Regions from separate parts of the Streptomyces sp. NPDC029216 genome, predicted to be linked through region 1. Evidence: riboswitches for the same ligand, from Rfam matches in the RefSeq annotation. Region 1 holds a riboswitch; the other holds the start of a gene.
The links. A riboswitch is a leader RNA that binds a small molecule or an ion and turns the genes downstream of it on or off. The one in region 1 is predicted to bind thiamine pyrophosphate.
Positions count from the first base shown of each region.

Region 2: another riboswitch for thiamine pyrophosphate. It lies ahead of thiC (phosphomethylpyrimidine synthase ThiC); the one in region 1 lies ahead of AB0F18_RS01850 (thiamine ABC transporter substrate-binding protein).

Region 1 is NZ_JBEZWL010000003.1:19,821-24,181, reverse strand. It holds gene AB0F18_RS01860 (phosphatidate cytidylyltransferase) at 1-283, shown strand, start outside; gene rlmN (23S rRNA (adenine(2503)-C(2))-methyltransferase RlmN) at 419-1,534, shown strand; TPP riboswitch at 1,555-1,682, shown strand; gene AB0F18_RS01850 (thiamine ABC transporter substrate-binding protein) at 1,771-2,871, shown strand; gene AB0F18_RS01845 (iron ABC transporter permease) at 2,928-4,361, shown strand, end outside.
Region 2 is NZ_JBEZWL010000001.1:65,301-69,661, reverse strand. It holds gene AB0F18_RS00320 (aldo/keto reductase) at 1-569, opposite strand, end outside; gene thiC (phosphomethylpyrimidine synthase ThiC) at 689-2,476, opposite strand; TPP riboswitch at 2,471-2,615, opposite strand; gene AB0F18_RS00310 (YibE/F family protein) at 2,688-4,094, shown strand; gene AB0F18_RS00305 (SsgA family sporulation/cell division regulator) at 4,137-4,361, opposite strand, start outside.

The DNA.
Region 1 (4,361 bases):
ACTCTTCGGAGCGGTGGCCTTCGCAATGGCGGCCGGCGCGCTGTGCATGGAGTTCCTGATCGACGGGGGCTCCTGGTGGCAGGGCCTGCTGCTGGGCCTGGCCGTCGCCGTCAGCGCGACCCTGGGCGACCTCGGCGAGTCGATGATCAAGCGTGACCTGGGCATCAAGGACATGGGTACGCTGCTCCCGGGCCACGGGGGCATCATGGACCGCCTCGACTCCCTGCTGCCGACGGCCCCGGTCGTCTGGCTGCTGCTGGCGGCCTTCGTCGGCACCGGCTGACGGGTCCGGGCCGGGTTATCCTGGAGGGCGCGCCGTGTTCACGCGGCGCGCTCTTTCCGTCCAGCGGCCGAGCCGCCGCGGACCGGCCCTGCACGCGCGGGGTGACCCCCACCCCGTCGTACCGAGGAGTACCGCATGGCCCCCCGTCCCGCTCCGGGTGAGCTCACTTTCGTCGCGCCGCGCGGGGCCAAGAAGCCGCCCCGGCACCTCGCCGACCTCACCCCGGCCGAGCGCCGCGAGGCGGTGGCCGCGATCGGCGAGAAGCCGTTCCGGGCCAAGCAGCTCTCCCAGCACTACTTCGCCCGCTACGCGCACGACCCGGCCGAGTGGACCGACATCCCGGCCGCCTCGCGCGAGAAGCTCCAGCAGGAGCTGCTGCCGGAGCTCATGAACGTGGTCCGGCACATCAGCTGCGACGACGACACCACCCGCAAGACCCTGTGGAAGCTGCACGACGGCACGCTCGTCGAGTCCGTGCTGATGCGCTACCCCGACCGGGTCACCATGTGCATCTCCTCGCAGGCCGGCTGCGGTATGAACTGCCCGTTCTGCGCCACCGGCCAGGCCGGCCTCGACCGCAACCTCTCCACCGCCGAGATCGTGCACCAGATCGTCGACGGCATGCGCGCGCTGCGCGACGGGGAGGTCCCCGGCGGCCCCGCCCGCCTGTCCAACATCGTCTTCATGGGCATGGGCGAGCCGCTCGCCAACTACAACCGCGTCGTCGGCGCCATCCGCCGCCTCACCGACCCGGAGCCCGACGGCCTGGGCCTGTCGCAGCGCGGCATCACCGTCTCCACCGTCGGCCTGGTCCCGGCCATGCTGCGGTTCGCCGACGAGGGCTTCAAGTGCCGCCTCGCCGTCTCCCTGCACGCCCCGGACGACGAGCTGCGCGACACCCTCGTCCCCGTGAACACCCGCTGGAAGGTCCGCGAGGTCCTCGACGCGGCCTGGGAGTACGCCGAGAAGTCCGGCCGCCGCATCTCCATCGAGTACGCCCTGATCCGCGACATCAACGACCAGGCCTGGCGCGGCGACCTGCTCGGCCGCCTGCTCAAGGGCAAGCGCGTGCACGTCAACCTGATCCCGCTGAACCCGACCCCGGGCTCGAAGTGGACCGCCTCGCGCCCCGAGGACGAGAAGGCCTTCGTCGAGGCCATCGCCCGGCACGGCGTGCCCGTGACCGTGCGGGACACCCGCGGTCAGGAGATCGACGGTGCGTGCGGACAGCTCGCCGCGAGCGAGCGGTAGGCTGGCCCGCGTACATCTGCATATTCCGACAGGGGAGCGCCACAGCGCTGAGAGTGCGGCAACACGTTTTCAGATCGAGCACCGTGGCCGCAGACCCTCTGAACCTCGCCCAGGTCATTCTGGGTAGGAAGTTCGGTCACCACCTCAAGCTGTTGCGCCCTGCCCGGGCGCCCCGCTCCACCAGAGCGGCCGGGCAGGGCCGCGTCTTCTCCTGGTCAACCCAGGAGGAATGAACCGTGAGCACCACCAAGAAGATCGCGGGTGCGGCGCTGGCCGCGGCCCTCGGCGTCAGCACGCTCGCCGCGTGCGGCGGCGCTACCAAGGACAAGGACGGGGCCGCCGCGAGCGGCTCCCCGAAGTCCAAGACCATCACGCTGGTCTCCCACGACTCCTTCAACGTGACCGAATCGGTCCTCAAGGAGTTCGAGCAGCAGAGCGGCTACACCGTCAAGGTGCTGAAGTCCGGGGACGCCGGCGCCGCGCTCAACCAGGAGATCCTCACCAAGGGCTCCCCGCGCGGCGACGTCTTCTTCGGCGTCGACAACACGCTCCTCTCCCGCGCCCTCGACAACGGGATCTTCACCCCGTACGAGGCCAAGGGCCTGGCGGACGTCAAGCCCGAGTACGTCCTCGACAAGCAGCACCGGGTCACCCCGGTCGACTCCGGCGACATCTGCGTCAACTACGACAAGGCCTACTTCGCCGACAAGAAGATCGCCCCGCCGCAGACGCTGGACGACCTGGTCAAGCCGGAGTACAAGGACCTGCTGGTCACCGAGAACGCCGCCACCTCCTCGCCCGGCCTCGGCTTCCTCCTCGCCTCCGTCGGCAAGTACGGCGAGGACGGCTGGAAGGACTACTGGACCAAGCTCAAGGCCAACGGCGTCGAGGTCGTCGACGGCTGGGAGCAGGCCTACAACGAGCGCTTCTCCGGCTCCGCGGGCGGCAAGAAGGCCAAGGGCGACCGCCCGCTGGTCGTCTCCTACGCCTCCAGCCCGCCGGTCGAGGTCCTCTACGGCGAGCCCCAGCCGGCCGAGGCCCCCACGGGCGTGGCCACCGGCACCTGCTTCCGCCAGGTCGAGTTCGCCGGTCTGCTGAAGGGCGCGAAGAACGAGGAGGGCGGCAAGGCCCTCATCGACTTCCTGATCGGCAAGAAGTTCCAGGAGGACATGCCGCTCCAGATGTTCGTGAACCCGGTGGTCAAGGACGCGAAGCTGCCGGAGGTGTTCACGAAGCACGGCGTGGTGGTCGACAAGCCCGAGAACGTGGCCCCCGAGACCATCGCGAAGAACCGTGACCAGTGGGTCAAGGCATGGTCCTCGATCGTCGTGAAGTAGTTCGCGACGGCTCCCCGAAGGAAGGCGGGCGTGCCACCGCCGTCAGACTGGCTCTGATGGCCGTGCCGCTCGCCTTCTTCGGGCTGTTCTTCGCCTATCCCGTCACCGCGATCGTCGGCCGCGGGTTCAGGACGGACGAGGGCTGGCGGTTCGGCCGGATCGGCGAGGTCCTCACCCAGCCCGACATCGCCGGGGTGCTGTGGTTCACCACCTGGCAGGCGCTCGCCTCGACCGCGCTCACCCTGCTCGTCGCGCTCCCCGGCGCGTACGTCTTCGCGCGCTTCTCCTTCCCCGGCAAGCAGCTGCTGCGCGCGCTGGTCACCGTCCCCTTCGTGCTGCCGACCGTGGTCGTCGGCACGGCCTTCCTGGCACTGGTCGGGCGCGGCGGGCTGCTGGACGAGCTGTGGGGCGTGCGGCTGGACACCACCGTGTGGGCGATCCTGCTCGCCCACGTCTTCTTCAACTACGCCGTCGTCGTACGGACGGTCGGCGGGCTGTGGGCCCAGCTGGACCCGCGCCAGGAGGAGGCCGCCCGGGTACTGGGGGCCGGGCGGTTCGCGGCCTGGCGGCGGGTGACCCTGCCCGCGCTCGCCCCGGCGGTGGCCGCCGCCGCGCTGATGGTGTTCCTGTTCACCTTCAGCTCCTTCGGCGTCGTACAGATCCTGGGCGGGCCCTCGTACGCCACGCTGGAGGTCGAGGTCTACCGGCAGACGGCGCAGCTGCTGGACCTGCCGACGGCCGCGGTGCTGACGCTGGTCCAGTTCGCTGCCGTCGGGGTGATCCTCGGCGTGCACGCCCGGACCGTGCGCCTCAGGGAGACCGCGCTGCGGCTCGTCGACCCCGCGCGCACCGCGCACCCGCCGCGCGGCTGGGCGCAGCGCGGGCTGCTGGGCGGGGTGCTGCTGACCGTGGCGCTGCTGATCGTGGCCCCGCTGGCGGTGCTGGTGGAGCGGTCCCTGGATGCGCCAGGCGGGTACGGGTTCGGGTTCTACCGGGCCCTCCAGGAGGCGGGTTCCGGAGGCGGAACGTTTCTGGTGCCGCCGCTGGAGGCCATCTGGAACTCCCTGCAGTACGCGCTCGCCGCCACCGCCATCGCCCTGGCCGTCGGCGGTCTCGCGGCCGCGGCGCTGGCCCGGCGGGCGGGCCGCTTCGTCCGCGGCTTCGACGCGCTGCTGATGCTGCCGCTGGGGGTGTCCGCCGTGACGGTGGGCTTCGGGTTCCTGATCACCCTGGACGAGCCGCCGCTGGACCTGCGGACATCCTGGATCCTGGTGCCTCTGGCGCAGGCGCTGGTCGGGGTGCCGTTCGTGGTCCGGACGATGCTGCCGGTGCTGCGGGCGGTGGACGGGCGGCTGCGGGAGGCCGCGGCCGTGCTGGGGGCCTCGCCGCTGCGGGTCTGGCGGGAGGTGGACCTGCCGCTGGTGCGGCGGGCGGTGCTGATCGCGGCGGGCTTCGCCTTCGCGGTCTCGCTGGGCGAGTTCGGCGCGACG
Region 2 (4,361 bases), on a different contig from region 1:
TCGGCCTCGATGCCGCGCGCGAGGATCGAGTACGGCGGCTGCTCGGTCCGGAACCGGGGGAGAGCCCGGCGCTCGGCGACGTGGTGGGCCTCGGCCAGTTCCTCGGCGGGGAAGGTCGAGCACCCGAAGGCGCGGATCTTTCCGGCGCGGACGAGGTCGCCGAGGACGGACAGCGTCTCCTCGACATCGGTCGAATGGTCGGGCCGGTGCACCTGGTAGAGGTCGATCCAGTCCGTGTCCAGCCGGCGCAGGCTGTCCTCGACGGCGCGGACGATCCAACGCCGCGAGTTCCCGCTGCGGTTGCGGCCCTCCCCCATCTGGAAGTGGACCTTGGTGGCGAGCACGACGTCGTCACGCCGCCCCTTGAGCGCCTTGCCGACGATCACCTCGGACTCGCCCGCGGAGTACATGTCCGCGGTGTCCACGAAGTTGATGCCCTGATCGAGCGCGGCGTGGATGATCCGCGCGCAGTCCTCGTGGTCCGGGTTACCCACCGCCCCGAACATCATCGTGCCGAGGCAGTGGGCACTCACCTCTATGCCGGTCCCGCCCAAATTCCGGTATCGCATGGTCATGCGGCCGCACTCTAGGAGCTGGAGTGCACTTCAACGCAAGACCTTTCCGGCAGCCCGTCAGGACCGGCCCGCGACTCCCCCCATGAGGTCTCGGGCCGGTCCCTCCGGCCGGCTCAGTCCGCCAGCGGCAGGTAGACGCGGTTCCCGGACGCGGCGAACTCGGCGGACTTCTCCGCCATGCCCGCCTCGATCTCCTCGGCCTTCAGGTCGCCGCCGTGCTCACGGCGGATGTCCTGGGAGATCTTCATCGAGCAGAACTTCGGACCGCACATGGAGCAGAAGTGGGCGGTCTTGGCCGGCTCGGCCGGGAGCGTCTCGTCGTGGAACTCACGGGCCGTGTCCGGGTCGAGGGCCAGGTTGAACTGGTCCTCCCAGCGGAACTCGAACCGCGCGTCCGACAGGGCGTCGTCCCACTCCTGGGCGCCCGGGTGGCCCTTCGCCAGGTCCGCCGCGTGGGCAGCGATCTTGTACGTGATGACGCCGGTCTTCACGTCGTCCCGGTTGGGCAGGCCCAGGTGCTCCTTGGGCGTCACGTAGCAGAGCATCGCGGTGCCCCACCAGGCGATCATCGCGGCGCCGATGCCGGAGGTGATGTGGTCGTACGCGGGAGCGACGTCCGTGGTCAGCGGGCCGAGCGTGTAGAACGGCGCCTCCTCGCAGATCTCCTGCTGGAGGTCGATGTTCTCCTTGATCTTGTGCATCGGGACGTGGCCCGGGCCCTCGATCATCGTCTGCACGTTGTGCCGCTTGGCGATCGTGTTGAGCTCGCCCAGCGTCTTCAGCTCCGCGAACTGCGCCGCGTCGTTGGCGTCGGCGATGGAGCCGGGGCGCAGGCCGTCACCCAGCGAGTAGGTGACGTCGTACGCCGCGAGGATCTCGCAGAGCTCCTCGAAGTTCGTGTAGAGGAAGTTCTCCTTGTGGTGCGCCAGGCACCACGCGGCCATGATCGAGCCGCCGCGCGAGACGATGCCGGTCTTGCGGCGGGCCGTCAGCGGCACGTACGGGAGCAGCACGCCGGCGTGGACCGTCATGTAGTCGACGCCCTGCTCGGCCTGCTCGATGACGGTGTCCTTGTAGATCTCCCAGGTCAGGTCCTCGGCACGGCCGTCGACCTTCTCCAGCGCCTGGTAGAGCGGCACGGTGCCGATCGGTACGGGGGAGTTGCGCAGGACCCACTCACGCGTGGTGTGGATGTTGCGGCCGGTCGAGAGGTCCATGACCGTGTCGGCGCCCCACTTGGTGGCCCAGGTCATCTTGTCGACCTCCTCCTCGATGGAGGAGGTGACGGCCGAGTTGCCGATGTTGGCGTTGACCTTCACCAGGAACCTCTTGCCGATGATCATCGGCTCGATCTCCGGGTGGTTCACGTTGGCCGGAAGCACCGCGCGGCCCGCGGCGATCTCCTCGCGGACGACCTCGGGGGAGACGTTCTCGCGGATCGCGACGTACTCCATCTCCGGGGTGATCTCGCCCCGGCGGGCGTACGCGAGCTGCGTGACGGCCTGGCCGCCACGGCCCCGGCGCGGCAGGCGCGGGCGGCCGGGGAAGACCGCGTCGAGGTTCTTGAGGCCGCCGCGGGGCGAGGTGTGCTTGATGCCGTCGTCCTCGGGGCGGACGGGGCGACCCGCGTACTCCTCGGTGTCACCGCGGCCGATGATCCAGTTCTCGCGCAGCGGCGGCAGGCCGCGGCGTACGTCGGTCTCGATCTGCGGGTCGGTGTACGGACCGGACGTGTCGTAGAGCGTGACGTCCTTGCCGTTGGTGAGGTGGACCTGGCGGACCGGCACCCGGATGTCCGGGCGGGAACCCGCCAGGTATCCCTTGTGCCAGCCGGGCTGGCGCTCGGTCTGGCCGTCGGCGTTCTGGCCGGCGGCAGGCGTGCGTGCGTCCTGAATGGTCATGAGACCTGATCTCCCTACGCCGGCATTACCCGGTAACAGGTTCGGCGGTCGACGCAGCCTCCTCCCGTACGCAATCTCCTGCGCGTACGGTGATCAGCGCCCTCTCAGCCCGGTGCTCCGAGCTCCCGCGTTGTGCAAAGTAGCCCCCACGCTAGCGTCATCTGTGGCGTGCTGAATAGTGGGCCCCCTCATCTGTTGCGATGATCTGCCGGTGACGACCTCGCCGCAGCCCCCCAACGAGCCCACAGAGCCCTTCGGCCACACCGGTCACGATCACGCGGCCCACGGGCACGCGGCCGGCGTTCCACAGGGTCCCTCCCACAGCCACGGGCATGGCCACGGCCATGGGCACGGCCACGGGCCGGCGGCCCCGGTCTCCAAGCACCTGCGCAAGGTGATTTCCGCCGTCCTGATCCCCTTCGCCGTCGCCGTGTTCGTCGGCCTGGTGGTGCTGTGGCCCGGCGGCGCCCCGGCGCACGAGCGCACCGGGGTGGGCTTCGACCGCCAGACCCAGCAGGGCCGGGTCGTCGCCCTCTCGGAGGTCGACTGCAAGGCGGTGAACGCCGCCCAGGCACCGCCGACCGGCGGCACCTCCACCCCCGAGGGGCGCGAGGCGCGGCCGGGGCAGACCGGCGCGTGCAAGAGGGCCACCGTCGAGGTCACCACCGGGCCGGAGAAGGGCCGCGTCTTCTTCGAGATCGTCCAGCCGGGTGCGCCACGGCAGCTGGAGAGGGACCAGGAGGTGGTGGTCGCCTTCGCGCCGGACGCTCCGCGCGACCTCCAGTACTCCGTGATCGACCTGAACCGGAAGTTCCCGGTGGCCCTGCTCGCGGGGATCTTCGCGGTCGCGGTGGTGGTCGTCGGCCGGATGCGCGGGCTGTTCGCGCTCATCGCCCTCGTGGTCAGCTTCGGGGTGCTGACCCTCTTCATCCTCCCGGCGATCCTGCAGGGTTCGAATCCCCTGGTCGTCGCGGTCGTCGGGGCCAGCGCGATCATGCTGATCGCGCTCTACATGTGCCACGGACTGACCGCGCGCACCTCGGTCGCCGTGCTCGGCACCCTGGTCTCGCTGCTGCTGATCGGCCTGCTGGGCTCACTGTTCATCGGCTGGGCCTTCCTGAGCGGGAACACAGACGACAACACCGGCCTGATCCACGGGCTCTACCCGGACATCGACATGAGCGGTTTGCTGCTCGCAGGCGTGATCATCGGATCGCTCGGCGTACTCGACGACGTGACCGTCACTCAGACCTCGGCCGTCTGGGAACTCCACCAGGCCGACCCCGACATGGGCCCGCGCGCCCTGTACCGGGCCGCCATCCGGATCGGACGCGACCACATCGCGTCCGTCGTCAACACGCTCGTACTGGCCTACGCGGGCGCGGCTTTGCCCCTGCTCCTCCTGTTCTCCATCGCGAACAGCAGTATGGGGACCGTGGCCAACAGCGAGCTGGTGGCGGAGGAGATCGTACGGACCCTCGTGGGCTCGATCGGACTCGTGGCCTCGGTGCCCGTGACCACGGCGCTGGCCGCTCTGGTGGTCTCCGCGGACCGGCCCGGCCCCGCCGCCGCCGCGGCGCCGGCCCGCGGCGGCCGGGGCCGGCGGCGCAAGCGCTGACGGGGCGGGGCGGGGCAAGGAGGGGCTCCGGATCGGAGCCGCTCAGCCCGCGTTCTGCTCGTTCTGCTGCTGCGCCTCGGCGAGGATCCTGCCGAGCTCCTCGTCGAGGGTCTCCTCGAAGTCGCCGAGGCTGCGCTCCTGACCGAGCGGAACGAGCCGGTCGGTCCGGTCGAGGAACGCGACGAGCGGGGCCGCGCCGGCCCGGAAGAGGGCCCGGTCGCCGCCGACCTGGAGGCGGATGTGGACGTCGGAGAGCTCTCCCGGCTC